2 regions of the Nocardia sp. PE-7 genome follow, and region 2 is predicted to be linked to the other one. Evidence: riboswitches for the same ligand, from Rfam matches in the RefSeq annotation. Region 2 holds a riboswitch; the other holds the start of a gene.
The links. Region 2 has a riboswitch for thiamine pyrophosphate ahead of thiC (phosphomethylpyrimidine synthase ThiC). Riboswitches for the same ligand answer to the same signal wherever they lie in the genome.
Positions count from the first base shown of each region.

Region 1: another riboswitch for thiamine pyrophosphate. It lies ahead of QX204_RS17285 (TenA family protein); the one in region 2 lies ahead of thiC (phosphomethylpyrimidine synthase ThiC).

Region 1 is NZ_CP129614.1:3,643,215-3,658,959, reverse strand. It holds gene QX204_RS17295 (ABC transporter permease) at 1-463, opposite strand, end outside; gene QX204_RS17290 (ABC transporter substrate-binding protein) at 441-1,463, opposite strand; gene QX204_RS17285 (TenA family protein) at 1,460-2,167, opposite strand; TPP riboswitch at 2,158-2,254, opposite strand; gene gndA (NADP-dependent phosphogluconate dehydrogenase) at 2,423-3,868, shown strand; gene QX204_RS17275 (TetR/AcrR family transcriptional regulator) at 4,142-4,834, shown strand; gene QX204_RS17270 (hypothetical protein) at 4,900-5,115, opposite strand; gene QX204_RS17265 (oxygenase MpaB family protein) at 5,136-6,209, opposite strand; gene QX204_RS17260 (hypothetical protein) at 6,405-6,749, opposite strand; gene QX204_RS17255 (Rv1363c family protein) at 6,765-7,316, opposite strand; gene QX204_RS17250 (MCE family protein) at 7,342-8,538, opposite strand; gene QX204_RS17245 (MCE family protein) at 8,535-9,614, opposite strand; gene QX204_RS17240 (MCE family protein) at 9,611-10,687, opposite strand; gene QX204_RS17235 (MlaD family protein) at 10,684-11,715, opposite strand; gene QX204_RS17230 (MlaD family protein) at 11,712-12,734, opposite strand; gene QX204_RS17225 (MlaD family protein) at 12,736-14,154, opposite strand; gene QX204_RS17220 (MlaE family ABC transporter permease) at 14,166-15,026, opposite strand; gene QX204_RS17215 (MlaE family ABC transporter permease) at 15,028-15,745, opposite strand, start outside.
Region 2 is NZ_CP129614.1:6,464,291-6,480,035, forward strand. It holds gene fahA (fumarylacetoacetase) at 1-513, shown strand, start outside; gene QX204_RS30270 (MMPL family transporter) at 650-2,905, shown strand; TPP riboswitch at 2,979-3,105, shown strand; gene thiC (phosphomethylpyrimidine synthase ThiC) at 3,098-4,741, shown strand; gene QX204_RS30280 (thioesterase family protein) at 4,857-5,651, shown strand; gene QX204_RS30285 (SRPBCC family protein) at 5,652-6,158, opposite strand; gene QX204_RS30290 (ArsR/SmtB family transcription factor) at 6,175-6,504, opposite strand; gene QX204_RS30295 (SRPBCC domain-containing protein) at 6,494-6,925, opposite strand; gene QX204_RS30300 (MFS transporter) at 7,004-8,524, opposite strand; gene QX204_RS30305 (TetR/AcrR family transcriptional regulator) at 8,646-9,209, opposite strand; gene QX204_RS30310 (KasA/KasB family beta-ketoacyl-ACP synthase) at 9,249-10,493, shown strand; gene QX204_RS30315 (ABC transporter substrate-binding protein) at 10,546-11,541, opposite strand; gene QX204_RS30320 (ABC transporter ATP-binding protein) at 11,575-12,333, opposite strand; gene QX204_RS30325 (ABC transporter permease) at 12,428-13,234, opposite strand; gene QX204_RS30330 (VOC family protein) at 13,280-13,702, opposite strand; gene QX204_RS30335 (TetR/AcrR family transcriptional regulator) at 13,762-14,409, opposite strand; gene QX204_RS30340 (epoxide hydrolase family protein) at 14,499-15,635, shown strand; gene QX204_RS30345 (GTP-binding protein) at 15,739-15,745, opposite strand, start outside.

The DNA of each region.
Region 1 (15,745 bases), 2.8 Mb from region 2:
CCAGCGCGACCACCAGGACCTTCGGTAGGAGACCGAATCCGAACCAGATGATCATCAACGGCGCGATCGCGACGATCGGCACCGTCTGCGACGCGACGAACAGCGGCACCAACGCACGCCGCAGCCAGGGCGAGAAGTCCACGATCACCGCCAGCACCCACGCCAGCGTCAGCGATACCGCGAACCCGGCCAGCGTCACCTGCAAGGTGGCGGCCGCATGCGAGATGATCTCGTCCCGGTGCGCCCACCCCTGCTGGACGACCCGCAGCGGTGACGGCAGCACCTGTGGACGGACACCGCTGCTCGTGACGTAGACCTGCCAGATCGCGACGAGCACCGCCACCGTGACCACCGACGGCACCGCCCATCGGATCCCCGCCCACCGAGCCGTCCCGCCGTCGTCGCCGGTGGAGACCAGCGGCGACGCGGCTACGGACAGCTCACGGGTTGGCGAGGTACTCATTGGTGAAGTAGGTCGACCAGTCGGGCTCGGTGGTCAGCGGCTTTCCATCCGGGCCGGTCAGCAGACCACCCCGGTACAGGAAGCCGGAGTTCGCCGACCACTGCTGCACCGTCTGGGCGCCCACCTTGCCACCGGCGTCCTTCATGAACTGAGCGGCCAGCATGCGCTGGCTCTCGAAGACCAGCGCCTCGTCGTTGAACGCGCCCGGATTGGCATTGATGAGATCCTGGGCCGCCGCGTCCGGATTGTCCGCGGCGAACTGGTATCCGCGTTGCAGCGCCTGCACGAATTTCGCGGCGCGCTCGGGGTTCTCGGCCAGCCAGCCCTCGTTGGCATCGATCACGATCGCGTACGAGTCCGGGAAACCGAAATCGGTGTACCGGAAGTACCGCATCGGGGTGCCGTGGTGTTCGGCCTCGATCCCTTCCCACGCCAGATAGGAGACGGTGAAGTCCGCCTTGCCGGAGTAGACCGCTTCATAGGCCGACGAACCCAGCACCACCGAGGTGAAATCGCCGGTGCCGCCGTCGTTGCGGATCACCTGCTGCAGCGCCTCCCGCTCGCCCGGGTCGCCGAAACCGGCGTAGGTCTTGCCGTCGAGGTCCTTCGGTCTGGCGAGATCGGCGCGGTCGGCGCGCACGCCGATGCCCGTGGCCCAGTGCTGCAGCGGGGCGAGCACCGACTTGACCTGCGCACCGGAGGCGCGGGCGAAGGTCGACGAATTGTGGGTACTGATCCCGAATTCCGCGTTTCCGGCATCGACCATGGTGTCGACCGAGGTGTTGTTGTACGGCAGGACCTGCACATCCAGACCGGCGTCGGCGAAATAGCCGCGCTGCAACGCGACGTAGAGCCCGACGTGGTTGGTATTGGGTGTCCAGTCCAGCGCGAACCGGATGGTCTGATCGGAGCCGCCGCCCGAACCACAGGCGGTGAGCAGCGACAGGGTCGCGACGATGGTTGCCATGACCGCGAGCCCGCGGCGAAGACGCCCGCTCATGCGGCAGGCCAGGGCTGCGGATGCAGGGCGGTGTCCCAGAACATCAACTCGTAGCGCACGGCGAGGACGAATGCCTTCTCCATCGCCGCCCGCTCACGCTCGCTCGCCGACTCGGCCGCGGCGTCGACCAGCGATCGGGCCGTGGCCGCGGACTCCTGGAACTCCGCTGCGCCGTAGGTGGTGACCCACTGGGCGTAGGGGTGGGCGGAATCGGCGGCGATCACCTTCGCGGCGCTCTCGGCCAGGTCGCGACCCACGTCGGCATAGATCCAGAAACACGGCAGCGCGGCCGCGGCGGCGACGGCGTAGGACTCGGTCGCGGCGGCGGCGATCAGGAAGGAGACATAGGCCAGGCAGGTCTGCGAATGCTCCGGCTCGCCCTGTCGCGGAGGCAGCGCGCCACCGGTGAGCATCTGGTCGTGCATGGCTGACTCGACAGCGGCCGCGTTCGCGGACGAGGTCGCCCAGAAGGCCGCGGTCTGCGGGTCAGGAGACTTCGCGGCGAGCATCGCCAGCGCCTTCGAGTACCCGGCGAGATACAGCGAATCCTGTTCGATGTAGGTGCGGAACACCGCGAGCGGCAGGGTGCCCTCGCCGAGGTGCCGCAGGAACTCCAAGTCGTCGATCGCACTGCGCAGGACTTCGGTCCGGTCCCAGAGGTGATCGGTGAACAAGTCTGTCTTCGTGGTGTGGGCGTGCAACACCGTGACATCCCTTCGTCAGCATTACCTGAACAGGTTCGGCGGGTCTGTTCTCAGCCTCGCGGTCGCGAGACACCCCGTGTCAGAACTCGACCGACACTAGCAGCGCCCGCCGACATGCGGGCTTGGCCCGGTTCCGCGTGTAGCCCCGGTCACGGTGGTAGGTGTTCGGCGGCGGACCGGCACCCAGTAACTTGCCTGCCAAGGAGTCCGTCTTTTGCCTCCATCGATCCCGCCGAACGAAGAGAGCTGATCTCAATGTCGTCCTCTACCGCGCGTGCACACATCGGTGTGACCGGCCTGGCCGTGATGGGCAGCAATATCGCCCGTAACTTCGCCAAGCACGGCTACACCGTCGCGCTGCACAACCGTTCCGTCGCCAAAACCGACGCGCTGCTCGCCGAGCACGGCGGTGACGGAGATTTCGTCCGTACCGAGACCGTCGAGGAGTTCGTCGCGGCGCTGGAGAAGCCGCGGCGAGTGCTGATCATGGTCAAGGCGGGCGAGGCGACCGACACCGTCATCGCCGAACTCGCCGACGCGATGGAGCCGGGCGACATCATCATCGACGGCGGCAACGCCCTCTACACCGATACGATTCGCCGTGAGGCCGCCCTGCGCGAGCGCGGCCTCAACTTCGTCGGGGCGGGCATCTCGGGCGGTGAGGAGGGCGCGCTCAACGGTCCCGCGATCATGCCGGGCGGACCGAAGGAGTCCTACGAGTCGCTCGGCCCGCTGCTGGAGTCGATCGCCGCGCAGGTCGACGGCACCCCGTGCTGCACCCACATCGGCCCCGACGGTTCCGGGCATTTCGTCAAGATGGTGCACAACGGCATCGAATACGCCGACATGCAGTTGATCGGCGAGGCCTACCACCTGTTCCGCGACGCACTCGGTTTCGACGCCAAGCAGATCGCGGACGTGTTCACGCAGTGGAACTCCGGAGATCTGGAGAGCTACCTGGTCGAGATCACCGCCGAGGTGCTCGCCCAGACCGACGCGAAGACCGGCAAGCCGCTCGTCGACGTCATCGTCGACGCCGCCGAGCAGAAGGGCACCGGCCGCTGGACGGTCAAGTCCGCCCTCGATCTCGGTGTTCCGGTGACCGGCATCGCGGAAGCGGTGTTCGCCAGGGCGCTGTCGGGCTCGCGCGCCCAGCGCAAAGCCGCGGTGGGGCTCGCGTCGGGCACTCTCGCCGACAAGCCCACCGATGTCGAGCAGTTCACCGAGGACATCCGGCAGGCGCTGTACGCCTCCAAGGTCGTCGCCTACGCACAGGGCTTCGACCAGATCGCCGCGGGCAGCGCCGAATACGACTGGGATCTGCACCCCGGTGACCTGGCCACGATCTGGCGCGGCGGCTGCATCATCCGCGCCCGCTTCCTGAACCGGATCAAGGACGCCTACGAGCAGGACCCCGCCCTGCCGAGCCTGATCCTGGCACCGTACTTCCGCGAGGCGATCGAGACGGCCATCGACAGCTGGCGGCGCGTGGTCTCCACCGCCACCCTGCTCGGTATCCCGGTCCCCGCGTTCGCGTCCTCGCTGTCCTACTACGACGCACTGCGCGCGGAGCGCCTGCCGGCCGCACTGACCCAGGGTCAGCGCGACTTCTTCGGCGCGCATACCTACGAGCGCATCGACGCGGAGGGCAAATTCCACACTCTGTGGAGTGGCGACCGCAGCGAAGTGGTCGCGGACTGAGTTCTGACGAAGGTGCGGTGAGGGTCCGACCGTGATCCTGTTCGGAACCGCTGCGCGGGACAACCGCGCAGCGGGTACCGGCAGGATTACGGGATGCGCCCCACCGCTTTCGTCCTCAGTCGAACCGAATCAGGGATTGCACGTCTATTGAATTACGTGCGGGCGGCGATGTGAAATCTCGACTGCCGAATGAACTAATTGAGACAGCGCTCATCGGACACCTTTTCCAGAGGATTGCCGACGACCGCTGCGGGCGTGGGAGATAATGCAGGTGTGAGTACCGAGAGCATCCAGACCAACGCTCGCCCGAAGCGTCGCAACGGGCCCCGACTTCCGCCGGATGAGCGTAGAACGCAGCTGCTCGACGCCGCGCTCCGTGTCGTCGGTGATGCCGGACTCGCGAATCTGACCATGCAGGCGGTTGCCAAGGAAGCCGGCGTGGCCAAGCCGGTGCTGTACGCGATGTATCCCACCGCGCCGGAGCTGATGGCGCACCTGCTGCACCGCGAACACGCGCGGGGGATGGGTCAGGTCTCCGCGGCTATGCCGCGTGACCTGCAAGAATCCGACCCTGACCGGGAGTACGTCGCGGCAGTGATGGCGTTTCTCGAATCTGTCGCGGCTGCCCCGACCCGCTGGCGTCTGATCCTGTTGCACAGCGACGGTGCGCCGACCGACTATCGCGAACTGCTCGGCGCTGCCCGTGACAAGCTCCTCGACCAGTGCGTCGATCTGCTGACCGCGGGGTTCGCCGTGCGCGGCGGCCCGCATGAGGTCGATGTCGAATTGATCGCCCACGTGATGCTCGGGTTCACCGAAGTACTGGGACGAATGGTGTTGTCGGATCCGCAACGCTTTCCGCCCGAAAGATTACGCGCCACTGTCCGGTCCATGATCCGAACCTTGCCGGACAGGCCGGGAGCAGAATTCTCCGGTGATGTGGACAGCGATGCTCAGTCCAACTGAATGTGACGGCAAGAAACGCCGGTGAATCCGCTCACCGACACACGATGAGCGGATTCACCGTTCGACTACCGCAGTTGGATATCGGCGATAATCAGCACGGGCCAGGCGATTATCTCGCCGATCGCCGAGAGCAATCGGTCGAGCCCCGTCAATTCGCTCAGATGGCTGTCGTGGGTGATCAACCAGATCACACCGATCGCGATATAGGGAATGCCGCCTGCGATCGTCAGGTACACCATCTGACGGATACTGAGCCGGCGTTCCAGAACCTTTGTCACCATTGTCGTTCTCTATTCCGTGGTCAGGCGATGTCGCCGAGGATCGGTTGCGATTCGATGAGGCCCTCATCGGAGGGAGCGAGGCCATTCATCAACACACGGTCGCGTTGTTTCGCGCGCAGTGCGTGGTGGGCTTGCGACGGGATGTCGTATCCGTATTTCTTCTGAGCCTGCCGGGGTGTCGTCGTCACCGGATTGTTCGGCGTCAATTCGAGCAGCACCGGCGCCGCCACCGGCACGGTCGTCGGCGAGATCAGCTGCAGCAGGAGCAATTGCAGTCGAGTATTGAAGCTGACCACTGTCATCGCCGCGCTCAGCCACGGCACGACGAGAAGATCGAGAACGCGGCCGGTCGGCAGTCCGGCCATTTCCCGCATCCAGCGCGGCATCGTGGCCAGTGTTCCGCGTCGCAGGAATGCCGCGACGACGGTGAACAGCGGTCGCAGCACGAGCGGCATCGGCGGCAGCATCACCTCGGCGTCGAGGAGATGATTCATCGCCTTCTTCGCGATATCGGAGCCGATGAGCTGCGGACGCATGCGCTCGAAGTACTGCGCCACGCCGTGGCGAGTCCGGGGAACATCGGCTGGATCGCAGGTCTGGAGCTCGGCTGCCCGGGCGCATTCGTGCCAGTATCGGGACTCGTCGTCGGCGCTGAGCCGCCCCGGTCCGAACTTCTCGTACGCGATCAGCAGGGAGTGCCACGCGGTGAGGTGAATCCACAACTGCGACTGCGGGTCGTTCGCGTCGTAGTACTTCCCGGTCACCGGATCGATACCCACGGCCTTGGAATGGATCTTGACCAGGATGTCGGCCGCGCTGGTCGTGGACCGACTGTCGGCGAACATCACCATGGCGAAATAGCGCAGCGTGCGGTCGTAGCGAGTGCGGGGGCGGCTGTAGATCGCACCGGTGGTGTCCACGGCCGCGATCAATGCGGGGTCGAGTTCCTCGATGACGACTGCTCGCTGGAATCCGATGGTCAATCCGGTCGGGTAACTCCATACCCGCCAGGCGACGGAATCGGGTCCGAAGAATCCGTAGTCCTCGGCCGGCGCGACCTCCGGTAGCGACAACCATGCGCGTAGTGCTGCCATGCGGTTCTCCCCATATTCTCTGCTGTCGGTCGCGAGCTATCCATTCAATTACTACTCGCGTGTAGTTTTCAAGTAAGACGATAGCAGTCCGTACCACGGGCCGCTACGGTTCACGCTGCGATTTCGGTCGAAAATTCGACGAAATGCCGAATGCGCGCCCGATTTATCCACGGACAGAACATTTCTGGTAGCGGGCTATGCCCGCACGGCGCTCACCGCGCGGGCGAATAGCCATACGCAAATCGCAAGGCCGATCGCCGCGCAGGTCAGGAGCAGGACGGAAGTCACGGCGTAGGCGGCCCAGGTAGGCAGCACCTGTTCGAGCCCACGGACGAGGGCAGCCAGGGCAAAGAGTCCACCGAGGGTCGAGGTGACTGCCGCGATGGTCATGGCGAGCCCGGCGACGAGAGTCAGTCGTAGCCGTCCGGCCAGCGCGGTCGCCAGACGTGCGCTCCGCCGTCGGTATCGGCGCGCGGTAGACCCGCTCAACGCGGCCGCCAGGAGCGATTCGGTACGGGGAGAAGTGGTGTCGTCGGTCACCGGGCATCCTCTCGATCAGCGCGAAAGCGTCGGTGTGCTGACTGCACTGACCAGCCAGCGGTCGAGGTCCTTGCGCAGCGACATGCTCACCGAGAGCTGTCCGGGAGCGGGCTCGCCCTTGGTGCCGAGGCTGGTGATGGTCTGATTGATGACGGCCACCGCCGTCGCGGACGTCTCGTCGGCGGACTCGATGGCGCAGGTGACGTTGCCGACCGTGGAGACCACCTGCCCCTGGGTGAGCACGTCGCGCAGATCTTTGCTGGTGGCGTCGAATTCGGTCTTCCAGCTGCCGGTGGCGCCCGCGAGCACGGCGGCGAAATAGGTGTCGAGGTCCTTGGCGTCGTAGCGAGCCAGCGTCGGGGCGTAGGCGCACGCCGCCGCGAGTGCGGAGTCGCGCGCCTGTTCACGGGCGCGGATGCGGTGGTTGTCCACGGCGAGGAAGGAAGCGGCGGCGACGGCGGCGATCGTGATCGTCGCGGCCACCGGGATTACGAAGCTGCGCAGAGTAATTCGCTGAGGTTCCGCAATCGGCTCGGTGGTCTCGGAGTTCGAGTCGTCGGTGGTCATGGACACGTCCTTTCGGAGGTAGGAGTCAGTTGGCGGGCAGGGGGACGGAGAGCTCGTCGCCGGTGACGCCGGGGGGCGGGCCCGATCCGTTGTCGGGCCCGGCCGGGCGCGGCGCGTTGGCCGAGCCACGGACCTGTAGTTCGGGATGGCTGGTGACGCAGTAGTTGTAGAGGCGACCACGGCCGTCCGAGACCCCGGCGGGGGAGACCGGGATGGTCTCGTACTCGCAGGTGGGACGCGGCCAGATGTCCGCCATGGTGTGAAAGGCGTTGTCGTGGGCCGGGACTCCGAGGGCGACCACACCGGCGCGCAAAGCGGGAAACAGTGCTGTCATGGCCGGGGTCCGCAATCGGGCCGCTCGGGTGATGGCGACGAAGTTGGTCACCAGGCTCGTCAGCGGGTCGCTGGTCTCGGTGAGAACACCGCCGAGGGTGGCCAGCCTGCCCGGACCGTCGTCGAGTAGTTCGCGCACTTCGTTGTCGGCGGCGTTCATCTGGTCGAACAGCGTGCTCGATCCGCGGACCAGGGTGGCGAGGTCGGGCTGGGCCTGCGCGGTGGTGTCGGCGATGACCCGCAGATTGCGAATCAGTTCGGTGGTCTGCGGGAGCAGTCCGGTGAGGCCGGTCATCGCCTGGCTGAGACCGCTGATCACAGTGCGCAGGACGTCAGGGCCGCCGAGCAGCGCCCGATCGAGTTCGTCGACGATCACCGTGAGCCGGTCCGGGTTCATCCCGGCGATGAGGGCTCCGGTGTTGTCCAGGAACGAGTCGATGGTGACCGGTGTGCTCACCTGGTCGGCAGCCACGGTCGCACCATCTGCCAGGTAGGGTCCCGCGCCGGTGGTCGGCCGGAAGTCGAGATACTGTTCGCCCGCTGCCGAGAGACGCCCGATCGCCACGGGTGTTCCGACGGGAATGGTGGTGGTGCTGTCGATCTCGGCTTCGGCGAGAATGCCGACGCCGTCGAGCGCGACGGCGCGTACCGCGCCGACCCGCACCCCGCGGACGGTGACATCGCTGTGCGGGAGCAGGCCGCCGGAGCTGTGGAGCTGGACCCGCACGGTGTAGGTCGTGTGCAGTGGCCGCAGGCCGACGACATCGACGGCGATGTAGCCGGATCCGATGACGAGCATCCCGATCATGCCGAGCATGGCCCCAGCTGTCTTGTGGCGCTCGGCCCAGCGTGCCAGCCGGACGACGAGGGTAGCAACGCGCGGGATCATCGGTGGCCTCCCTGCAGCCGGCTGAGCACCCTAGCCAGCACCTGGGCGAGGCTGCCGACGAACGCGGTGACGTCGGTGCCGTCGGGCAACCTGCTGCCCTCGGCGTCGGTGAGCGCACCGATGTCCAGATACGAAATCCGTGCTGCGACAGCAAGACTCGACCCCTGCATCGACGTCCGCGCCACCGGGCCCAGCGCATTGAGCCGGTCCAGCGTGGTGCCCAAGTTGTCCCCCATCCGAGTGAAACCGGTCATCAGTGCCCGCACGCTGTCGAACAGGCTGAGGAATTCGGGACCGGTGGTCGAGGTGAAGTCGCCGAGCGCGGCGGTCACCGTGGACACCTTCGTCGTGAGATCGGTGATGGCGCGGTTGTTCTCGGCGATCACGGCGATCAGATCGGGGAAGGTATCGGCCGCCTGACCGAGTTCGGCCTTGCGGGCGCGCAGGGTGGAGGCGAGCCCGTCCAGACCGTGCAAGACCGAATCGATCTGCCCGGTGCGCTGATTCAACGCGCCCAGCGTCGCGGTGAGCTCGGTGAGCAGGTGCGACAGCTGGGGCCCGCGACCGCCGACGATCGCGTTCAGCTCCGAGGTGATGCGGGCGACCTGGTTCATCGCACCGCCGTCGAGCAACATCGACATCGCCATCATCAGCTCTTCGACCGACGCGCCTGCCGAGGTGTGCTCGCGATCGATGACATCACCGTCGGCGAGCAACGGCGTACCCGGCCGATGCTCGGGCAGCACGATGGCCACGTGGATGTCGCCCAACGGCGTCGGCTGCCGCAATTCGGTCCGGGTGCCCCGCGGTAGCGCGACATCGCGGCGCACCTCGAGCTCGACATCGGCGAGGAAGTTCGTCGTATCGATCTTGGTGACCACCCCGATGTCGGTGCCGCCGATCTTGACCCTGGCCCGTTCGGGCAGATTGAGCGCGTTGTCGAACACCGCGTGTAAGCGATAGGACGGCCCGTCGACACCGGGGCGCGGCAGGGGGACATTGTCGACGGTGACCGTGCACGAGCACACGCCGAGCGCGGCCAGTGCGGTGACGGTGAGGCGGGCGGCTCTGCTCATTCGGACAGTCCGAGGAGTGCGGCGGTCAGACCGAAATCCGGACCGAAGTCCATGAGTTTGCCCGTCCGGCAGCCGTCGGCGCGCAAAGCGACCCGCGCACACAACAGTGACAGAGTCTCGTTGTCCAGCAACGTCTTATCGGTGAGCAGATGGAGCCGCAGCGCCTGCTGGTCGGTGCTGACCGCGCGGGCGAAGTTGTCGGCCATCAGCGGCGTCACATCGACGATCTCGGTGAGACCGCGTGCGTTGTCGCGCATCTGGCCGGTAATGGTGACCAGGCGGCTCACCGCGTCGGTGAGCGGTGCGCGATTCTCGGCCAACACCGTGGAGGTGTTGGCGATGAAGTCGTTGACCTGGGTGAGTACCGCCGCCAAGCCCGGCGCCTGTTCGGCGAGCAGGGCGACGAGTTCGGTGAGCCGCCCGCTGAAGTCGCGGACCGTCTGATCGTTTCCGGCGATCATCGTAGTGAGCTCGTTGAGCTCGACGATGGTGCGCGAGATCTGATCGCGATTTGCCAGCGACACCTCGAACGTGGTGGAGAGGGCGTCGAGGGTCTCGCGAATTCGGTCACCGTTGCCGTCGAGCATCGGGAACAGCACCCGGCTGGCCATCGGGCCGTTCGCGTTGTCGCCCTTCAGCGCCTCGCCGAGTTGTTCGAAGTTGCGCAGGATGCGGTCGAGCTCCACCGGAGTCCTGGTGTGCGCCAACGGTATATGCGCGCCGTCGGTGAGTGTGGCCCCTTCGCCGGTATAGGCGGGAGTCAACTCGACGTGCCGGTTGGTGATGAGCTGGGGGGAGACCAGCGCGGCCATGGCGTCCGCGGGCAGCTCCACGCCCGGCTCGATGGTCATCGCGACCTCGACGAAGGCGCCCTTGGGCTCGATCGCGTCGACTCGTCCGATCGGGACTCCCAGGACCGACACGTCATTGCCGACGAACAAGCCGGCGGCGCCTTCGAAGTCCGCGGTGAGGTGGATGGCATCGGGGCGAAGCGACACCGGGATCGACGAACAGCCCGCGCCGACGCCGGTGCCGATCACCAGTGCCAGGCATTGCAGCAACCTGCGCATCATTTGCACCCTTCTACCGCGTCGGCCAGGCACAGCCAGTTGTCCGGGAACAGCCACGGCATGTAGATGTCGCCGTAGGGTCCCTGGGCGAACGCGTTGTTGAATTGGCGAACCGCCACCGGCATCACCTGATACAGGGCGTCGAGGTGTTCGCGATTCTTTTCCAGACCCTGCGACATGGTGTTCAGGTTGTGGATGAGCGGGCCGAGCCTGCCGCCGTCGTCGATGCCCATGTCCTGCAGGATCTTCGAAGCGGCGGCGATGTTGTCGAGCAGCTCTCTGATCAGGTCGCGACGCCGGACGACCGAGTCGCCGATCGCCTGACCGTTGGTCAGCAACACCAGCACGCTGTTCTGGTTGTCGGCGATCAGTCCGGAGACCTGATCCATGCTGCCCAGCAGCTGGTCCACTTCGTCGCGCCGGGAGGCGATCACCTTGGCCAGCGCGCCGACGCTGTCGAGCGCCTGGGCGGTGAGCGCCGGTGAATCGCCCAGTTGCGTGCTCACCGCGTCCAGGCCGGCGCGCAACGCGTTCGGATCGAGTCGTTCGAGATGCTCGAAGGAATTGCGATATTTCGGATCGTTCACGACTTTGGCCAGGTTGTAGGGAACGGTGGTGGCCGACAACGGGATCCGGGAACCGGGCAGGTTTCCCTCGGCCCCCGGATCGAGTTCGACGTGCATCTTGCCGAGAATGGTCGACATCTTGATCGCCGCTTTCGCGTCGTGACCCATGGAGAGGTCGGGCCGCACACTCATCGTGACCAGGACACGGTCGCGCTCGAGCCGGACGGAGGTGACCGTGCCGACTTCGATCCCGGCCACGTCGACGCTGTTGCCTGTCCGCAGGCCCGCGGCCTGGGCGAATTCCGCGTGGACGGTGTCCTCACCGAGATGGGCGCGCGAGAGTATCCCGGATCCGAGGACGAGCACGATCACCGCGACCCCCGCCGCGATGCCGAGGGCGAAGTACCGGTTGCGGAACGCATCGAGCAGGGTCGTGCGAACAAGGGAGAACAGGAATGTGATCATCGGCAGACCTCCGAGTGCTCGTTGCCGCCGACCTGGGAGAACACGCCGCGGGGGAACAGCACGCCCCACAACGAGACGTCCAGGCTGCAGACATAGGTATTGACGTAGGTGCCGTTTCCGCTGATCCGGGCCAGACCGGCCAGGATCAGCGGTAGTTCGATCGCCGCCTGGTCCAACCGCGCACCGTTGGACAGCAGCAGGTCGACGCCTTCGCTCGCCTGTCGCTGTGCCTGCGCCATACCCGGGGCGACCCTGGTGATGAGATCGGTGAGTTTCGTCGTCGACTCGGCGATCCCGGTCACCGACGCCTCGAGTACCGCTCCCTGTTCGTACAGCCCGCTGACCAGCGCACGGGACTGGGTGATCAGCGTCTCCAGCTCACCACTGCGGTTGGCCAGGCTGGTGATCACATCGCTGAGGTTGGTGATCACCGCTCCGAGGATCTCGTCGCGTTCGGAGAAGGTCGCGGCCAGTGCGGCTGCCTGGGTGATCAAGGCCGACAACGACACTCCGTCACCTTGCAGCGCCTGCACCAGGGTTTCCGACAGCGAGTTCACCTCGTCGGGTTGCAGCAGGCTGAACAGCGGTTCGAAGCCCGACAGCATGGCGGAGACGTCGAACGACGATTCGGTGCGCTCGAGCGGAATCGAGCCGCCCGCGGGGAGCGGTTCCCCCGCCGATTTGCCCGCGGCGAGCGCGACGTAGCGCTGACCGATCAGATTCTGATAGCGGATCATCGCTGTGGTGGTGGTGCTCAGGTGCTGGCGAGACTGCACCGACAGGGTCACCTCGGCGTGGCGGCGGTCGACCAGATCGATCGCGTCGACCCGGCCGACTCGCACTCCGGCGATACGCACGTCGTCGCCGGTCCGTAAGCCGAGCACGTCGGTGAAGGTGGCGCTGTAGCGATGGGTGTCGCCCGGCACCGAACGTTGCAAGGTCGACCAGATCGTGTAGGTCGCGATCATGGACAGCGCGACGAAGACAGCGAGCCCGAAATAGGTAGTGCGGGTGCGCATCTCAGTGTCCTCCTGAGGACGGTGGGGCGACCGTCACGGTCGCGCCGGTGAGCACGGAGCCGAGCAGAAGCTGCTGCGTGGTGTTCGGGCGTCTGCCCAGGAACGCGGCCACCGCGGCGGGGCCGGTCAGCGCGACCGGTCCGGCGCGATGGCCGGGTGGCGGTCCAGCAGAACTCGCGGGGGCGGTGATGCCGGGAATCACCAGACCGGGCAGCGAGAGTCCGGGAATGTTCGGCAGCGCGGGCAGATCCGGCAGGGTAGGCAGTGCCGGAATGGTGGGAATCGGCGCAGGCCCCGCGGAGGACAGCCAGCCCGGGATCAGCTGTGCCGGATACGACTGTGGCGCCGGGGAATCCGGGATGCTGCCGGTCTCGCACCGTGGTCCGGCCTGGCTGCCGTAACGCGGGCAGTCGGCCGCGGTGTACTGGCGGAACGGAGTGAACGAGACCGTGACATCCCATTGCATCTGCCTGCTGGGCCCCCAATTGAACACGGTGGCCAGCCGACTCAGGGAATCACCGAGTGCGGTGACGGTCTCACTCAACGCCGACGGATCCGCCGCGAGCGCGCCGAACGTCTCGTCCAGTCCGACGACGAGTTCCTTGCCCGCGTCGGGGTTCCGGGCGAACAGCGCCTGGGTCGCATCGGTGGCGGTACCTGCCGAGGTGAGCAGTGCGATCACCTGGTTACGGCGAACGGTGATCGTATGCGCCGTCTGTACCGATTTGCCGAGGGCATCGGTGAGTTCGGGCGCCGACTGATTCACCGCCGCGGTGGCCGCACCGAGATCGCCGAGCAGATCGCCGATGCCGGGCAGCGCGCGGACCTCGGTGATCCACTGGTCGAGCCGTTCGATCGTGGAGCCGGGCATTCGGGTATCACCGTCGAGCGCCTCGGCCAGGGTGGCCAGCACACGGGCGAGTTTGGCGGGCTGGACGCGGTTCAAGACGTCGCGCAGCGTGGTCAGCGTGGTCTGCAGGGCGACTGTCGCGCGGCTGGTGTCCTGCTCGACGACAACACCTGCCCGCAAGGGCGTCGCGGCCGGTCCGTTGTCCACGAGTTCGACCGAGGTGACTCCGAAGATGTTGGCCGGCACGACACGGGCCGTCACCGAAGCCGGAATAGCCTCGGCAGCAGCAGGTTCCAAGTCCAGGTTCACCCGCTGGATCAGCCCCTTCTCGGCGATCTCGACCGCCGACACCGTGCCGACGAGTAGCCCGCGAAAGCGCACGTCAGCGCGTGCGGGCAGTCCGTCGCCGGTGCTGGTCATCAGTGCCGTCACCGCGACGGTTTCCTCGAAATGGCCCGCATAGCGCAGCCCGAGCAAGGCGACGACACCGGACAGGCTCAGCGTCATCGCCACACCGGCCACGCTCAGTCGCCCGCGCGACCAGCCGCGTCCACTGGGATCCAAATACATTTTCAGGTCCCCTATCCGGAGATTCGGATACCGGAGTCGACGCCCCAGATTGCGAGTGTGAGAAGCAGATTGAGGAAAACGACGACGATGATCGTCATCTTGATCGCGCGTCCGGCCGCGACTCCGACGCCTTCGGGCCCACCCGCGGCGATGTAGCCGAAGTGGCACTGGATGAAGGTGGCCACGAGCACGAACGCGACCGCTTTGAGCACCGAGTACACGATGTCGCCCGGGTCGAGGAACTGGTGGAAGTAGTGGTCGTAGGTGCCGATGCCGTTGTCTCCCAGGAAGAAAGCGGTGACTTTGGTGGTGAAGTAGGCGGTGGCCATGCCGACGCTGTAGAGCGGCAGAATCGCGACCGCGGCGGCCAGCATGCGGGTGGTGATCAGGTAGGGGAGTGGGCGGATCGCCATCGACTCGAGCGCGTCGATCTCCTCGGCGATCCGCATCGAGCCGATCTGGGCGGTGAACCGGCAACCGGCCTGAGCGGCGAAGGCGATGGTCGCCAGCAGCGGAGCCAGCTCCCTGGTGGTGGCGAAACCGGAGATCGCGCCGGTGAGCGGGCTCATCGTCAGCAGATCCAAGGCGGTATGCGATTCCATTCCCACCGTGATGCCGCCGAAGCCACACAGAATCAGGATCACCCCGACCGTGCCGCCACCGACCACCAGCGCGCCGTTGCCCCAGGTGACATCGATGATCAGGCGCACCACCTCCTTGCGGTAGTGCCGAAGGACGAACGGAATGGCCAGCAACGACTCGACGAAGACGACCCCCTGGTGTCCCAGTCGCGCATTCGCCTCGGTGAGCGGGGTGGTCGCGGCCTTGGCAGCGCGGAGCGGACGCAGCAGGGGCGGTATGTAAAGGGCCATCTCAGAGCACCTTGGAAGGGAACACGGTGTTGTAGATCTGGGTGAGCGCGATATTGGCCGCGAACAACACGATCGCCGAGCTGACCACCGCGGAGTTCACCGCGTTCGCGACACCACCCGGACCACCTTTGGTGTTCAGACCGCAGTCACAGGCGATGATCGCGGTGAGCGCGCCGAACACCGCGGCTTTCACCAGCGCGACCAGCAGATCACTCGCCACGGCGAACGAGGCGAAGGTGCTGATGTAGGAACCGGGTGTGCCGTCCTGAACGAAGATGTTGAACACGTAGCCGGTGGCGAATCCGACGAACACCACGAACCCGCACAGCAGAACGCTCACCAGCACCGCGGCGAGCAGGCGCGGCGCGACCAGCCTGCCGATCGGATCGACGCCCATCACCCGCATGGCATCGATCTCCTCGCGGATCGTCCGGGAACCGAGATCGGCGCAGATCGACGAACCGACCGCACCCGCGATCATCAGGCAGGTGACCAGCGGCGCGCCCTGACGGATGATGCCGAGGCCGTTGACCGCCCCGATGAAGGTCGTCGCGCCGACCTGGCTCACCAGCGAACCGATCTGGATCGACACGATGGCCGCGATAGGGATGGCGACCAGCAGCGTCGGAGTGGCTGAGACACCTGCCATGAAAGAGCTCTGACGGAGGAATTCCGACAGCGGAAAGCGTCGGTGAACCAGTGCTCGGAGCAGCTCCGTG
Region 2 (15,745 bases):
TGGGAGTACCAGCCGCTCGGGCCGTTCCTCGGCAAGTCGTTCAGCACGTCGATGTCGGCGTGGATCACGCCTCTTTCCGCGCTGACGCGGGCACGGGTGCCGCTCCCGGCACAGGATCCCGAGCCGCTGCCGTACCTGCGCGGCGCCGACGACTACGGCCTCGATATCGACCTCACGGTCGCCTGGAACGGCGAAGTCGTAGCGCGCCCGCCCTATTCGCGCATGTACTGGTCCCCCGCCCAGATGCTGGCCCACCTCACCGCCAACGGCGCGTCGATCCGCACCGGTGACCTCTACGCCTCCGGCACGATTTCCGGACCGGAGCCGTCGCAACGCGGGTCTTTCATCGAATTATCCTGGGGTGGCACCGAATCCATCACCGTCGGCGGCCAGGCACGCACGTTCCTGGCCGACGGTGACCAGGTGACGATCACCGCCACCGCGCCGGGCACCGAGAGACGACGGATCGGCCTCGGCGAGGTCGGTGGCCGAATCCTGCCCACTTCCGGCTAGCCCCAGCGGATCTGTCGCGCGTCCACCCTGGGGCGGAGATGATACTTGACACACCTCCACCCCGAGGCGGTATCGGGCGGAATCGATCAGGGTTACGGTGACGGTTCGAACGTTTCCGAACAGAGGGCACCCGACGATGTTGACGAGAATCGCCCGCACCGCCGTTGCCCGACCACGGTTGGTGGTCGCGGTCGCAGTGTTACTGATGGTGTTGTGTGGCGCGATCGGCGCCACGGTGCACTCGCACATGAAATCGGGCGGGTTCGTCACCGCCGATCTCGATTCCGTGCAGGCCAGCCAATACCTGAGCGAGCACTTCCCCGGTAGCGAGCCCAACTACGTCCTCGATGTCTCCACCGACGATGTCGCGAACTCCGCCGCCGCGCGCGAGGCCGCCGACCGGGCGATCGCCGTCCTGCGCGCGCATCCCGAGGTGAGCGGGGTGCAGTCGTACTGGACCGCGCGGCCCGATCTCAAACAGGCCATGCTCAGCAAGGATCACAACCATGCGCTGATCCTGGCGAGCATCGAGGGCGACGACGCCGAACTGCCCGTTCGGGCGGCGAAGCTGACCGAAGAACTGCAGGTCGAAAGCGGTCCGGTGACGATCAAGGCGGGCGGGCTCGCCGCCACCTTCGCCGACATCAACACCCAGATCAGCAAGGATCTGATCATCGCCGAGGCGATCGCGATCCCGATCACCGGTCTGCTGCTGGCATTGGTGTTCGGCAGCCTCATGGCCGCCGCGTTGCCGGTGGCGATCGGGCTGTTCGCCATCGCCGCCTCGCTGGGCATTCTGCGCGTGCTGACCGCCCTCACCGACGTGTCGATCTTCGCGCTGAACATGACCACCGCGCTCGGACTGGCGTTGGCGATCGACTACAGCCTGTTCATCGTCAGCCGCTATCGCGAGGAACTGACCGGAGGCGCTACCCCGATCGCGGCGGTGACCCGCGCGATCCAGACCGCCGGTCGCACGGTCGTGTACTCGGCGCTGGTCGTCGCGCTGTCGCTGTCGGCACTGCTGGTGTTCCCGCAGTACTTCTTCAAGTCCTTCGCCTACGCGGGCATCGCCGTGGTCGCCGCGGCGGCGGCCGCCGCGGTGATCGTGCTGCCCGCCCTGCTCATCCTGGTCGGCGATCGCATCGACGCGGGCGACCTGCGCGCGCCGATGCGCCGACTGTTCCGGCTGGCTCCGGGCACGGAGAAGGCGCCGCGTCAGACGTTCTGGTACGGCCTGGTCACCGGCGTGATGAAACGGCCGCTGTCGATCGCGCTGGCCACCACCGCGTTCCTGCTGCTGCTCGGCTCGCCGTTCCTCGGTGTCCAGTTCGGCTATCCCGACGACCGGTCGCTGCCCACCGATGTCGCCAGTCGCGAAGTGGGCGACATCCTTCGCACCGAATTCGACGCCGACCTCGCGTCGAGTGCGACCATCGTGCTGCCCGAATTCCGTGGCAGTACAGCGGAACTCGAGACCTACGCCCGCGACCTGTCCAAGGTGCCCGACGTACCGGCCGTTCTCAGCAGCGCGGCGGTGTATCGCAACGGGCTGCGGGTGGCGGCGGGCGTGCCGGAGATGACCGACGCCCAGCACGGCGCCTACCTGTCGGTGGCCACCACACTCGACCCCTACTCCGACGCGGGCGGCGCCCAGCTCGACACCTTGCGCACCGTGCCCGCCCCGTCGAAAGCCCTGATCACCGGCCCGGCCGCGCTGAACCAGGACTCGGTCGACGCAATCACCGGCAAACTGCCGCTGGCGGGCGCGCTGATCGCGCTCACCACGCTGGTGCTGCTGTTCCTGTTCACCGGGAGCGTGGTGCTGCCGGTGAAGGCGCTGATCCTCAACATCCTGTCGCTGGCGGCGACCTTCGGCGCGATGGTGTGGATCTTCCAGGAAGGCCACCTGTCGGGGCTGCTCGGCTTCACCGCCACCGGCACCCTCAACCTGGCCATGCCCATCCTCATGTTCAGCCTGGCCTTCGGCGCGTCCATGGACTACGAGGTCTTCCTGCTGTCGCGGATTCGCGAGGAATGGCTGGCCGGGCCGAAGACCACCGAGGGCAATACCGAGGCCGTCGCGATGGGCGTGGCCCGCACCGGGCGAATTTTCACCGCCGCCGCGTTGCTGATGAGCATCGTGTTCCTCGGCGTCGCCGCCTCGGGTGTGTCGATGATGAAGCTGTTCGGCCTCGGCTGCGCGCTCGCGGTGATCAGCGACGCGACAGTGATCCGCGGCCTGCTCGCCCCCGCGCTCATGCGGATGATGGGCACCTGGAACTGGTGGGCGCCGAAGCCGCTCGTGGTGCTGCACAACAAGTTCGGGCTCGACGAGGCCGAGGACAGCACACCCGACGCGCCGAAACAGCTCGACTCGGCGTCGGTGTAGCGAGCCTCGCGCGCGACCCGTCCGGCTGTCCCCGGGCGGGTCGCGATCCCCGGCGGGTAACGTCGGCGGGGCAATTCACACCAACGGGGGCTCGCACCAGCGGGCTGAGAGGATGGCTAGCCCATATCGGGCGCTCAGGGCCGTCGACCGTATGAACCTGACCGGGTAATGCCGGCGTAGGGAGGAACTACCGTGGGCTCGAACACGTCTTCTGACAGAACGGTCGACACCGTCACCACCGGTCCGATCCAGGGCAGCGTCAAGCACTACCAGGAGGTAGACGGCCTGCGCATCCCGGTTCGTCGCATCAACCTCACCAACGGGGACAGCTTCGATGTCTTCGACACCTCAGGCCCCTACACCGACGACAACGCGGTGATCGACCTCGAAGCGGGCCTGCCGAAACTGCGTGACGAATGGGACACCCCCGCCGTCGACGGCCCGCCGACCCAGCTCGCCTGGGCACGCCAGGGCATCATCACCCCCGAGATGCGGTTCATCGCCGCCCGCGAGGGTGTCTCGCCCGAACTGGTGCGTGACGAGGTCGCCCTCGGACGCGCGGTGATCCCGGCCAACCACAACCACCCGGAGCTGGAGCCGACCATCATCGGCAAGAAGTTCCTGGTCAAGATCAATGCCAATATCGGCAACTCGGCGGTGTCGTCGTCGATCGCCGAAGAGGTCGAGAAGATGGTGTGGGCCGCGCGCTGGGGCGCCGACACCATCATGGACCTGTCCACCGGCAAGAACATCCACGAGACCCGCGAGTGGATCCTGCGCAACTCCCCGGTCCCGATCGGCACCGTTCCGATCTATCAGGCGCTGGAGAAGGTGAACGGCGATCCCACCAAGCTCACCTGGGAGATGTACCGCGACACCGTGATCGAGCAGTGCGAGCAGGGCGTGGACTACATGACCGTGCACGCGGGCGTGCTGCTGCGCTATATCCCGCTCACCGCCAAGCGCGTCACCGGCATCGTCTCGCGCGGTGGATCCATCATGGCCGCTTGGTGTTTGGCGCATCACCAGGAATCTTTCCTGTACACGCACTTCCGTGAGCTGTGCGAGATCCTGGCGAAGTACGACGTGACCTTCTCCCTCGGAGACGGCCTGCGTCCCGGCTCCATCGCCGACGCCAACGACGAGGCCCAGTTCGCCGAACTCCGCACGCTCGGCGAGCTCACCAAGATCGCGAAATCCTATGGCGTGCAGGTGATGATCGAAGGCCCCGGCCACGTGCCGATGCACAAGATCGTCGAGAACGTGAAGCTCGAGGAAGAGCTCTGCGAAGAGGCGCCGTTCTACACCCTCGGCCCGCTGGCCACCGATATCGCGCCCGCCTACGACCACATCACCTCGGCCATCGGCGCCGCGATCATCGCCCAGGCGGGCACCGCGATGCTCTGCTACGTCACACCCAAGGAGCACCTCGGCCTGCCCAACCGCGACGACGTCAAGGTCGGCGTGATCACCTACAAGATCGCCGCCCACGCCGCCGACCTGGCCAAGGGGCACCCGCACGCCCAGGACCGCGACAACGAATTGTCCAAGGCCCGTTTCGAATTCCGCTGGCACGACCAGTTCGCGCTCTCGCTCGATCCCGACACCGCCCGCGAGTACCACGACGAGACGATGCCCGCCGAGCCCGCCAAGACCGCCCACTTCTGCTCGATGTGCGGTCCGAAGTTCTGCTCGATGCGCATCTCCGCCGACGTGCGCGAGTACGCGGAGAAGCAGGGACTCACCGATGTGGCCGCGATCGAGGCGGGCATGGCCGAGAAGTCCGCCGAGTTCGCCGACCATGGCAGCAAGGTGTACCTCCCGGTCGTCTCCTGACCCACCGCTCCACCATCGTCGACGCCCGCCCGATCTCGCAGATCGGACGGGCGTCGACCGCTCACTCCGAGCACCGCGGCTGCCCCGCATCGACGCGCGGGGTAACGTCGGCCGGGTGGCCGATGCCTTCTACCGCCAAGACCCCGCGGACCCGAACCGGTACCTCTCGACCGAGCTGACCCGAGGGCCGTGGTCGCCGGACGCGCAGCATGCCGGACCGCCGTCAGCTCTGCTCGGGCATGTGATCGAGCGATGCGAGCCGCGGCCGGGATTCCAGGTCGGACGGGTCGCCGTCGAGATTCTCGGGCCGGTGCCGCTGGCTCCGCTCACCGCGCAGGCGAGGGTGGTGCGGTCGGGGCGCAGTGTCGAGCTGATCGAGGCGACCTTGTCGTCGGAGCGCGGGCCGGTGATGCAGGCCAACGCGTGGCGGCTCAAGCTCGCCGAGACGCCGCTCGATCTGCCCACCGAGTTCCTGCCGACCGGGACCAGGCCGCTGCCCACGGCGGCCGAGCCGGAGCGGTTTCCGTCCGATCAGGAGATCGGTTTCCACACCGGAATCGAATACCGTTTCAGCGCCGGCTCGTTCGCCGCGCCGGGCCCTGCGGTCTGCTGGATCAGGTTGAAGTACCCGATTGTCGCGGGCACCACCCCGAGTCCGCTGGAACGCGCACTTGCCGCCGCCGATTCGGGCAACGGGGTCAGCTCGGTCCTCGACTGGGCGAAATACCTGTTCATCAATACCGACCTCATCGTCACCCTGCATCGTCAGCCGGTCGGCGAGTGGGTGTGCCTCGACGCGGTGACCCATCCGCAGCCGCACGGCATCGGCCTCGCCGAATCCGCGCTGTTCGACGAGACCGGGCCGATCGGGCGCAGCACCCAGACGCTGCTCATCGCGCCGCGGGGCTGATCAGGGACGCGGCTTCACCAAATCGGCGTTGCCGTGCTTGAGCAACTCCGACTCCCCGGTGCTCGTGCGCCGGAACGGATCACCTTCGCCGGTGGTGAGCAGGCCGCGCAGGCTGCTGGTGATGTAGGCGCCCCAGGCGTTGGCGCACACCTCGAAGCACTCTCCGGCGGGGACCAAACCCACATGGGTGAAACGGATGTCGGTGCCGTGCGCGTTCTCGGTGATCTCGAAGACGACGTCGGTGTCTTCCCACTCGGCGGTGTCGGTGATGAACGACAGGTGCGAGTCGGTGACGTGCCAGACCAGGCGCTCGCCGGGGATCGATTCGGTGGTGGTCATGGTGCAGCGGTGCAGGCCGGGGACCTCGAAGAGGTAGCTGTCGCCGACCGCGCCGGTACTGCCCTCGATGGTCTCCGACCACCAGGCCCACACGTTGTTGATGGCCGCGAAGGCCTCGTCGGGAGTCTTGTCGACGGTGATGGTCGCGGTGAAGTCGTTGTCGCTCATTGCGTTTCCTTCCGGTTCAGCCGTCGAGATGGCGGCGGAGCGCGTCGAGGGGGCCGTCCCAGTCACGGGACAGGGCGGCCAGGAATTGTTGTGCCACTTGCATCGGGGCGGAATCGAGGCGGTAGCGCACGCGACGCCGCTCCCCCGGTTCCGCGATCACCAGGCCCGCGTCCGCGAGCAGGACAAGGTGTTTCGCGATCGCCTGCCGGGTGATGGGCAGGCGATCGGCGAGGTCGGTCGCGGTGGCCGGACCGTGCGCGGCGAGTGCGGCCAAGACCGACCGCCTGCTCGGATCGGCCAGCGCGACGAAGACCCGTTCGGCGGTGGCCTCCAGCTCAGGCCGCATCGAGGTACTCGACGAGCTCGCCCAGCTCGCTCTTCCAGCCGCCGACATTGCCCTCGAACGCTTCCTTGTGCGCCTCGTCGGGCAGCTGCGCGAAGCCGGTCTCGGTGACAGTCAGCCGGGTTCCGTCGCCGTGGGGCTCGAGGCTGAACTCGACATAGGTGCGTCGCGGGTCGTCGTCGGGCAGACCGTTGATCGGCCAGGTGTAGCCGAACACCGAGGGCTCCTCGACCCGCTCCACCCGCATGTCCGCGGCGAACCCTTCCTTCCAGGTCATCCGCATGTCGCCACCGGGGCGCAGGTCGATCTCGGCGGTGTTGCCGAACCAGCTCCCCAGCCCTTCCGCGGTGGTGATCGCCGCCCACACCTTGGCGGGCGGATGCGCGAGCTCGACGGTCCGGACTATCTGATCAGGGAATCCCATGACGCCTCCTCATGTATTGCAACTGACTGATTGCAACTCAGAGTATTGCAACCTACTGGTTGCGTCAAGGGTGAAGCGTCAATGGTCGCCGGTGACGCGAAAGCCTTTCGGGACCAGCCAGACCGTTCCGACGGCCACCACCGCGACGACCGCGGCCGAGATATAGGACGTGGTGGTGAGCGCTACGTCGAAGGCGTGGCTCGACGCGTGGGCGAGCTGGTCGCGGGCGGGTTCGGGCAGCTCGGTGGCCACCTCGGCCGCCCCGCCGATCGAACCGCTCGCCTGCTCCTGCTTGTCGGCGGGGACGGGCAGGCCTGTCATGTGCTGACTGAAGATCCTGGCGTGCAGGCTGCCGAGCAGCGCGACGCCGAAACCGACTCCGACCTCGTAGTTGGTCTCCTCCACCGCGCCCGCCTGACCGGCGCGGTCCGCCGGAACGGCGCCGACGAGGACCGCGGCCGCCGCGGTCACGGCCATCCCGTCGCCGAGGCCGAAGGACACCAGGACCAGCGCGACCACCGGATAGGTGGTGGGTTCCGGACTCATCGCCAGCAGCAGGAAGCCGAGCGCGACCGCGCCGAGCCCGAAGCCGAGCACCGCGCGGACACCGAATTTCTCCATCAGCATCGGCGTGAGCAGGGAGGCGGTGAGGAGCGTGAGCGCGGCGGGCAACATCCGGATTCCCGCCTGCGAGGGGCTGTAGCCGTGGACGTATTGCAGCCACAGCGAGATCAGGAACATGGCCGCGCCGATCGCCATCATGGCCAGCAGGGTCGCGACAGCCGCCGCGGTGAACGCGCCGTTGCGGAACAGGCGCACGTCGAGCAGCGGGTCGGTGGCGGTGAGCTGACGCCGGGTGAACCAGGTCAGCGCGGCGATGCCGACGACCAGGATGGTCCAGTCGACCGTGCTCGCTTCACCTTTCGCGAGATGCTTGACGCCCCACGCCAGGCAGACGATGCCCGCCACCGACAGCGCCGCGGCGAACCAGTCCAGGCTGCCCGCCTGTGGCGCGCGGTATTCCGGCAACACCCACAGCCCGACCACCACCGTCACGACGACCACCGGCACATTGAGCCAGAATGCCGACGACCACCCGAAATGCTCGACGAGGAACCCGCCGACGATGGGCCCCACCGTCGCACCGACGCCCGCGACCGCCGCCCAGATCCCGATGGCCATGGTGCGTTCGCGCACATCGGTGAAGATATTGCGGATCAGCGACAGCGTCGACGGCATCACCATCGCACCGCCGATCCCGAGCAGCACCCGCCCACCGATCAACTGCGCCGCGCTCCCCGCGGTAGCGGCGACCACCGAGGCGATACCGAACAGCACGAAACCGCTGATGAACAACAGCTTTCGCCCCACCCGATCACCGAGCGCACCGGTGGTGATGAGCAGCCCGCCGAGCACGAGCCCGTAGATGTCGATGATCCACAACTGCTCCAGCGGGCCGACCTGGAGGTCGTCGATCAGCGACGGCAGCGCCACATTGAGGATCGTGGCATCCATCGCCACCAGCAACAGACTGGCGCACAACACCCCGAGCATCAGCCAACGCACCGACCCGTAGGTCTGCGTGCCCTCGTCCACCATGCCGCCTCACCGCCGATTCCTGGTCGTGACCGGTTTTCGGATCCGTGGCACTCGATCCGCCACTCAACCTACCGAGCGATCCGGGCTACCAGCACCGACAGCGCAGCGCGGCAGCGAACTTTCAGCGCGCGGGTAGCGCCAGATCGACGAGCGCACGCGCGGCACGCTGGGTGCGCTCGCGGTCACCGGTGATCACATGGTCCTGGATGATTCCGCGCAGCCCGGAGATGAGCAGCGTGGCGACTACCTCCGGATCCCTCACCAGGCCGGCTCGCCGTAGCGCCGCGGCGAGTTCTGCGACAAAGGCGGCGATCGCGTCGTTCGCGTAGCCCTGATAGGGCGAATCCGGCGCGCACGCCGCTCCGAGCACCTGCAACAACACGCGCACACTCTCCGACTCGGCACCCGCGGTGTTCAGTTCGCAGAAGGAGATGAGTCGATCACGCAGCTGTCCGGGGTCGGTGACGTCGGCGAAGACCGCGGCCAGATCCGGCCGCTGCGTCGCCAAGGCCTGGACCAGCAGTTCCTCCTTGGTGCCGAAGTAGTAGATCAGCATGCGCGAGCTGGTTCCGAGCGCCGCGGCGAGCGGGCGCAGCGACAGCTCGGCCAACCCGCGCGACGCGATGAAGGTGACGACGCCGGCCAGCAATTCGGCGCGTTTGCGGTGGTCGAGAGGACGGGCCATGGGTTGACTGTAGCGAGTGCTACAGGTATTCATGACATCATGACTGTACCGATCGCTTCAGAAACTCGGGACGGCGTGGTGGTGACCGCGTACGCGGCGACCACAGCACTGGCCGACACCATGGACGAGACCTGGTCGCGGCTGCTGCGTGGCGAGAGCGGAATCCGTGCGCTACCCACGGAATTCCTCGCCGAACACGAGCTGCCGGTGCGCATCGGCGGGCCACTGGTCACCTCGCCCGATGCCGAGCTCACGCGGATCGAGCAGCGCAGGCACTCCTATGTCGAACGGATGGCCCTCACCCTCGGCAGACAGGTCTGGCAGGCGGCGGGCAGTCCGGAAGTCGACCGTGAGCGGTTGGCCGTGGCCATCGGTACCGGCCTCGGCGGCGGGGACGCGCTGATCGATGCCGTCGACGCGATGCGGGCGGGCGGCTACCGCAAGGTCTCTCCGCTGGCCGTGCCGATGGTGATGCCGAATGGTCCCGCCGCCACGGTCGGACTCGAAATCGGCGCGCAGGGTGGGGTTTTCGCACCGGTATCGGCCTGCTCGTCGGGGTCGGAGGCGATCGCGCACGCGTGGCGGCTGATCAGCACCGGCGAGGCCGATGTGGTGGTCACCGGCGGCGTCGAGGGTCACATCGACCCCGTTCCCATCGCGGGCTTCGCGATGATGCGGGCGATGAGCACCCGCAACGACGAGCCCGAGCGCGCCTCCCGGCCGTTCGACCGCGACCGTGACGGTTTCGTCTTCGGTGAGGCGGGCGCGCTGCTCGTGCTCGAATCCGAGCGGCACGCGACAGCGCGTGGTGCCCGGATCCACGCCAGAGTGCTCGGCGCGGGCATCACCTCCGACGCCTTCCACATCGTGGCCTCCGACCCGGCGGGCGCCGGCGCGGCGCGCGCGATGCGCAAGGCGATTCACACAGCGGGGCTGCGGATTTCCGATATCGACCACGTGAACGCGCACGCTACGTCGACCTCGGTGGGCGATGCCTCCGAGGCCGCGGCCATCACCGCGGTCACTCCCGATGCCTCGGTGTACGCGCCGAAATCTGCGCTCGGTCATTCGATCGGCGCGGTGGGCGCGCTGGAATCGGTCCTCACGATCCTGAGCCTGCGCGAGCAGGTAGTCCCGCCCACACTGAATTTCGACAACGCCGACCCGGCGATAGACCTCGACATCGTCGCGGGCACGCCGCGGCCGCAGCGGATCGACTACGCGCTCAACAACTCGTTCGGATTCGGTGGCCACAACGTCGCGCTCGCGTTCGGAAAAGCGTAGCGGCGCCGCCGATCCGGAAGGGATCGACGGCGCCGCGGTGATTCGGTGCGGGTTACGCCTTGTCGAAGCGGGTGTCGACGAAGGACTTGAAGTCGACCTTGCCGGGGATGGCCTTGGCCTTGGTGAAGGCGTCGGCGATCTCCTGTTCGGAGGCGATGACCTGGTCGGTGAGCTTGATCGGCTCCTTGATCGAGCGGGTCCAGGTGGTGCGGGAGGCGTCCACGCTGATCTGGGTCAGTTCGGCGTACTTGGTCGACCAGGTGTCGAGGTTGTCCGAGGACCACTTGGTGGCGGCGGCGTAGCGCTGGAAGAAGTCGGCGAGGGCGGCGGACTTGCCCGCGTCGGCGACGGTCTTGTTGCCTGCTACCCAGAAGTTGTAGCCGTTGGCGGCCTGGTCGGCGGTGGCGATCGACTTGGCGCCGATCTCCTTCTCCGCGATGGCGGTGTAGGGGTCCCAGGTGGCCCAGGCGTCGACGTCACCGCGGGTGAGCGCGGTGTAGCCGTCGCCGGGGGCGAGGTAGACCGGCTCGACATCGCTCAGCGACAGGCCCGCCTTCTGCAGTTGCAGCAGCAGGTTCGCGTTCGCCGAGCTGCCCTTGTAGACGGCGACCTTCTTGCCCTTCAGCGCCGCGACGGAAGCGATCGTCGAGTCCTTGCCGACCAGGATCGCGTCACCCTTGCCGGTCGCCGAGAGCGCGCCGACGATCTTGATGTCGGCGTCGGCGGCCGCGCCGAAGATCACCGGGGTGTTGCCGGTTTGGGCGATGTCGATGCCGCCCGCGCTCGCCGCCTCGACCAGCGGCAGACCGGCGGTGAAGGTGGAGAATTCGATCTTGTAGGGCAGGTTCTCCAGCTGTCCCGATGCCTTCAGCAAGACCTCGATCGAAATCGCCTTCTGATCACCGACTTTCAGCGTGACGGTGCTGAGGTCGACCGGACCCGAGGGTGCGCTCTCGGTCGCCGCGTCGTCACCGCAGGCGCTCAGGGTGAGCGTCGCGGCAACGGCGAGCGCGAGGCCTGCCAGACGGGATATCGGATTGCGTTTCACTGGAACAACTTTCGTGCGATGGAGCGGAGGGATTCAGTGTGTGACGCCGAGCAGCGCGAGCAGTTGCGTCGCGTATTCGGCGACTTCCGGCGCGGCGGCGGTGCGAGGGCGTGGCAACTCGATGGACACGTCGGCGGCGATTCGGCCGTCGTCGAGGACCAGGACGCGGTCGGCCAACGTGATCGCCTCGAGCACGTCGTGGGTCACCAGCAGGACGCCGAATTCGCGTTGGGCGTGCAGTCGAAGGAGCAGGTCGTGCATCGTCAGCCGAGTCAGCGCGTCGAGAGCGCCGAAGGGCTCGTCGAGCAGCAGCAGCGTCGGCTCGGCCACCAATGCCCGTGCCAGCGCGGCACGTTGGGCCTCACCGCCGGACAGGGTGAGCGGCCACGCGTCGGCGCGGCCCGCGAGGCCGACTTCGGCGAGCAGGTCACGGGCGGCTTTCTCATCGGCCCGTCGATTGCGTGGCTTCGGCCTGCCGAGGGCGACATTGCGCGCCACCGGCTGCCACGGAATCAACCGTGCTTCCTGGAAGACGATCGTCGGCCTGCCCTCGACGGAAACCTCACCGCGCGTGGCGGTATCGAGTGCGCCGAGGATGCGCAACAGGGTGGACTTGCCCGATCCGCTGCGTCCGACCAGGGCGACGATCTCGCCCGCGCCGATCTCGAGATCGATGCCGTCGAGCACGGTTCGTTCACCGAATCGCTTGCTCAGACCGCTGATTCGAGCGGCGGGCACCCGGGCCGACCGAGCGGAGATGGGGGTGACAGTCGTGGCGGCGGCAGCGGTCATGATGAGAACCTCGCGATCGAACGGCGGCGGGTGGCAGGCCTGGCGACCATCGGGACGGGGTGGGTCCCGTGGTCGGCGGAGGTGGTGGCGGACATCAGCGGTGCACCGCCGGACGCCAGCGCAGGGCGCGGCGTTCGAGCAGTCGCACGATCGAGTCGGTGAGCAGGCCGAGCAGGCTGTAGACCACCAGGCCGAACACGACGATGTCGGTACGCAGGAATTCGCGGGCGTTGTTGACGACGAAGCCGAGTCCCGCACTGGCATTGATCTGTTCGGCCACGATCAGCGAGAGCCAGGCGATGCCGAGACTCTGGCGCGCGCCGACCAGGATCTGCGGCAGGGCACCGGGCAGGACGAGCAGACGCAGGCGTTCGGCGAGTCCGAGGTGCAGGGCACTGCCGAGTTCGAGCAGTTTCGGGTCCAGTTGGCGGATACCCGAGAAGGTATTGAGGTACAGCGGGAAGAACACGCCGAGCGCGATCAGGTAGACCTTGGGTTCCTCGCCGATGCCGAACCAGATGATGAACAGCGGGATCAGGCCGAACAGCGGGATGGTGCGGATCATTTGCAACGGCGGATCGACCGCGTACTCACCGATCTTGCTCAGACCCGCGAGCACGCCGAGCACCAGCGCGAGCACCGCGCCGAGCGCGAAGCCGTACAGCGCGCGCTGGCCGGAGACCAGCAGGGCCTCGGTGAGCTGCCCGGAGCGGTAGGTTTCCAGACCCGCGTCGAGCACCGCGGACGGAGCGGGCAGCTTCTTGGCGGAAATCGCGCCGCTGGTACTGGCGAGCTGCCAGATGATCAACAGCGCGATCGGCGAGAGCGCGCGCAGGAACCCCGGGCGGCGGTACAGCGGGATCCGTCGCTCGTCGGTTTCGGTGGGCCTCTCCAACAGCATGCGAGCATGGTGCCCGCCGGAAGCGGTATACCGACAGGGTTCGAATCAGCTCGAGGATTTATCCGCTCTGCTGGAGATCTGCTGCACGGCCCAGCCATTGCCGTCGGGGTCGCTGAAGAAGACGAAGCCGACATTGTCGAGCGGGTGCGGGACCGGCCGCGGATTCTTGCCGAGTTCCTGGACCTCGCTGACCTCGACCCCGCGCGCCACCAACTCCGCGTGCGCCTGCTCGATATCGGGGACCACGAGTTGCAGTCCCTTCAGCGAGCCGGGCGGCATCTCCGGCACCGCGCCCTTGCCGATGACGATCGAGCAGCCCGAGCCGGGTGGGGTGAGTTGCACGATGCGCGCGTCGTCGGAGATCACCGAGTCGTGGTCGACGACGAAGCCGAGTCGGTTGGCGTAGAAATCCTTGGCCCGGTCGATATCGGAGACCGGGACGATCACAACTTCCAGAGTCCAGTTCACTACGCGCCTCCGCGTTGTAGTCCGGGGGTGATGCGTCGAGTCTGCCAGCTCCGAGCCGATCAGGACTTGCGTTCCCATCGCCACGCGAATTCTCCGGGGGCGGGGGGCGGCCCGGGCAGATCACCCTCGGCGGTGAGCCCGTCCACGATCACCGCGAGTACCCGTTGGCGCAGTTCGGCGGTGCGCACCGGGTCGGGCATCGTGATCGCGGCGCAGGCCTCGAGGATAAGGCCGAGGTCGAGTGCGTCGATGTCGGGGCGTAGCCGTCCGCTCGCGTGGGCGCGGCGGACCAACTCCTCGCCGACCTCGCCCGAGTGCACGACGTCGGGAAGCATCGATTCGTCGGGGGTGAAGGTGCCCGCGAGGCGCGCGGTGAGCGAGTGCACGTCGGCCTCGACGACCCGTTGCAGGAATCCGACGAATCCGCGCCAACCGTCCGAATCCTCCAGTGCCGCATCGGCTTCGGTGTTGAATCGGCGCAACCCCTCGTGGCAGAGCGTGCGCAGCAGCACCTCCTTGCTCGGATACCGCCGATAGAGGGCGCTGATCCCGACCCCCGCTCGTTCGGCGACGGCGGCGATCGGCGCGTTGGGATCGTCGAGGAACACCGCGCGGGCGGCATCGAGGATCAGGCCGTTATTGCGCGCGGCCTGCGCCTTGCGGCCGGGCAAGCGCGGCTGATCTGCGGTTTCGTTCTGCTTCGCCATGAATATCAGGCTACCACTTGAAACGGAATGATCCGTTCTGCTACCTTTGGAACAGAACGAAACATTCCGTTTCAATAAGAGGAGTCGACATGGCCACCATCACCCCGTTCCGGATCGAAGTTCCGCAGGCCCAGCTCGACGATCTCGCCGGCCGCCTGCGCAATGCCCTGTTCCCGGACGAGCTGCCCGGCGTCGGCGATGCCTACGGCGTCCCGGCCGGTCGCGTCCGCGGCCTCGCCGAGTACTGGCTCGAGGAGTTCGATTGGCGCGCGGTGGAATCCGAGCTCAACGCCTACCCGCAGTTCACCACCGAGATCGACGGTGAGGACATCCACTTCCTGCACATCCGCTCCTCGCGCCCCGATGCGACGCCGGTGATCCTCACCCATGGCTGGCCCGGTTCGATCCTCGAATACCTCGACGTGATCGCACCGCTCACCGAGCCGGAATCGGCCGATCAGCCCGCCTTCCACCTGGTGATCCCCTCGCTGCCCGGTTTCGGTTTCTCCGGCCCCACCCGCAGCACCGGCTGGAACCGCTACCGCACCGCTCGCGCCTGGGCGGAGCTGATGACGCGCCTGGGCTACGACCGCTTCGGCGCCATCGGCAACGACGGCGGCTCGATGGTCTCCCCCGAGATCGGCCGGATCGCGCCCGACACCGTGATCGGCGTGCACGTCACCCAGCTGTTCTCGTTCCCGTCCGGCGACCCGGCCGAGTTCGAGGGCCTCTCCGAGGCGGATATGGCCGCGCTGCAACATCTTCAGTGGTTCCACGAGAACAAGATGGCGTTCAACACCCTGCACAGCCAGCAGCCGCAGACCCTGGCCTACGCACTGGCCGATTCCCCGGTGGGCCTGCTCGGCTGGAACGCGCAGCTGTTCGGCGAGACGCTCGACGCGCGGTTCGTGATCGCGAATGTGGCGCTGTACTGGCTCACCGGGACGGCCGGTTCGTCGCTGCGCTTCTACTACGAGGACGCGCACGCCGCCGAGCAGCCGACCGAACCGACCACGGTCCCGACCGGGCTGGCGATGTTCGCGGGCGATTTCCAGTCGATCCGCCGGTTCGCCGAGCGTGACCACAGCAAGATCGTCAGCTGGAACTCCTACGACACCAGCGCGGGCAAGGGCGGCGCCAACGACGCGGCCGGGCACTACGCCGCGCACGAGGCGCCCGAGGTGCTGGTCAACGACATCCGCGAGTTCTTCGCCGGGCTCGCCTGATTCGATCAGGTGCCGCGGCCCACGCTCCCCTCATCGGCGCGTGGGTCGCGGCCCATTCGAATCATGCACCAGCGCAGTGTGATACGCGCACCAAAGATGCCAATCAGTGA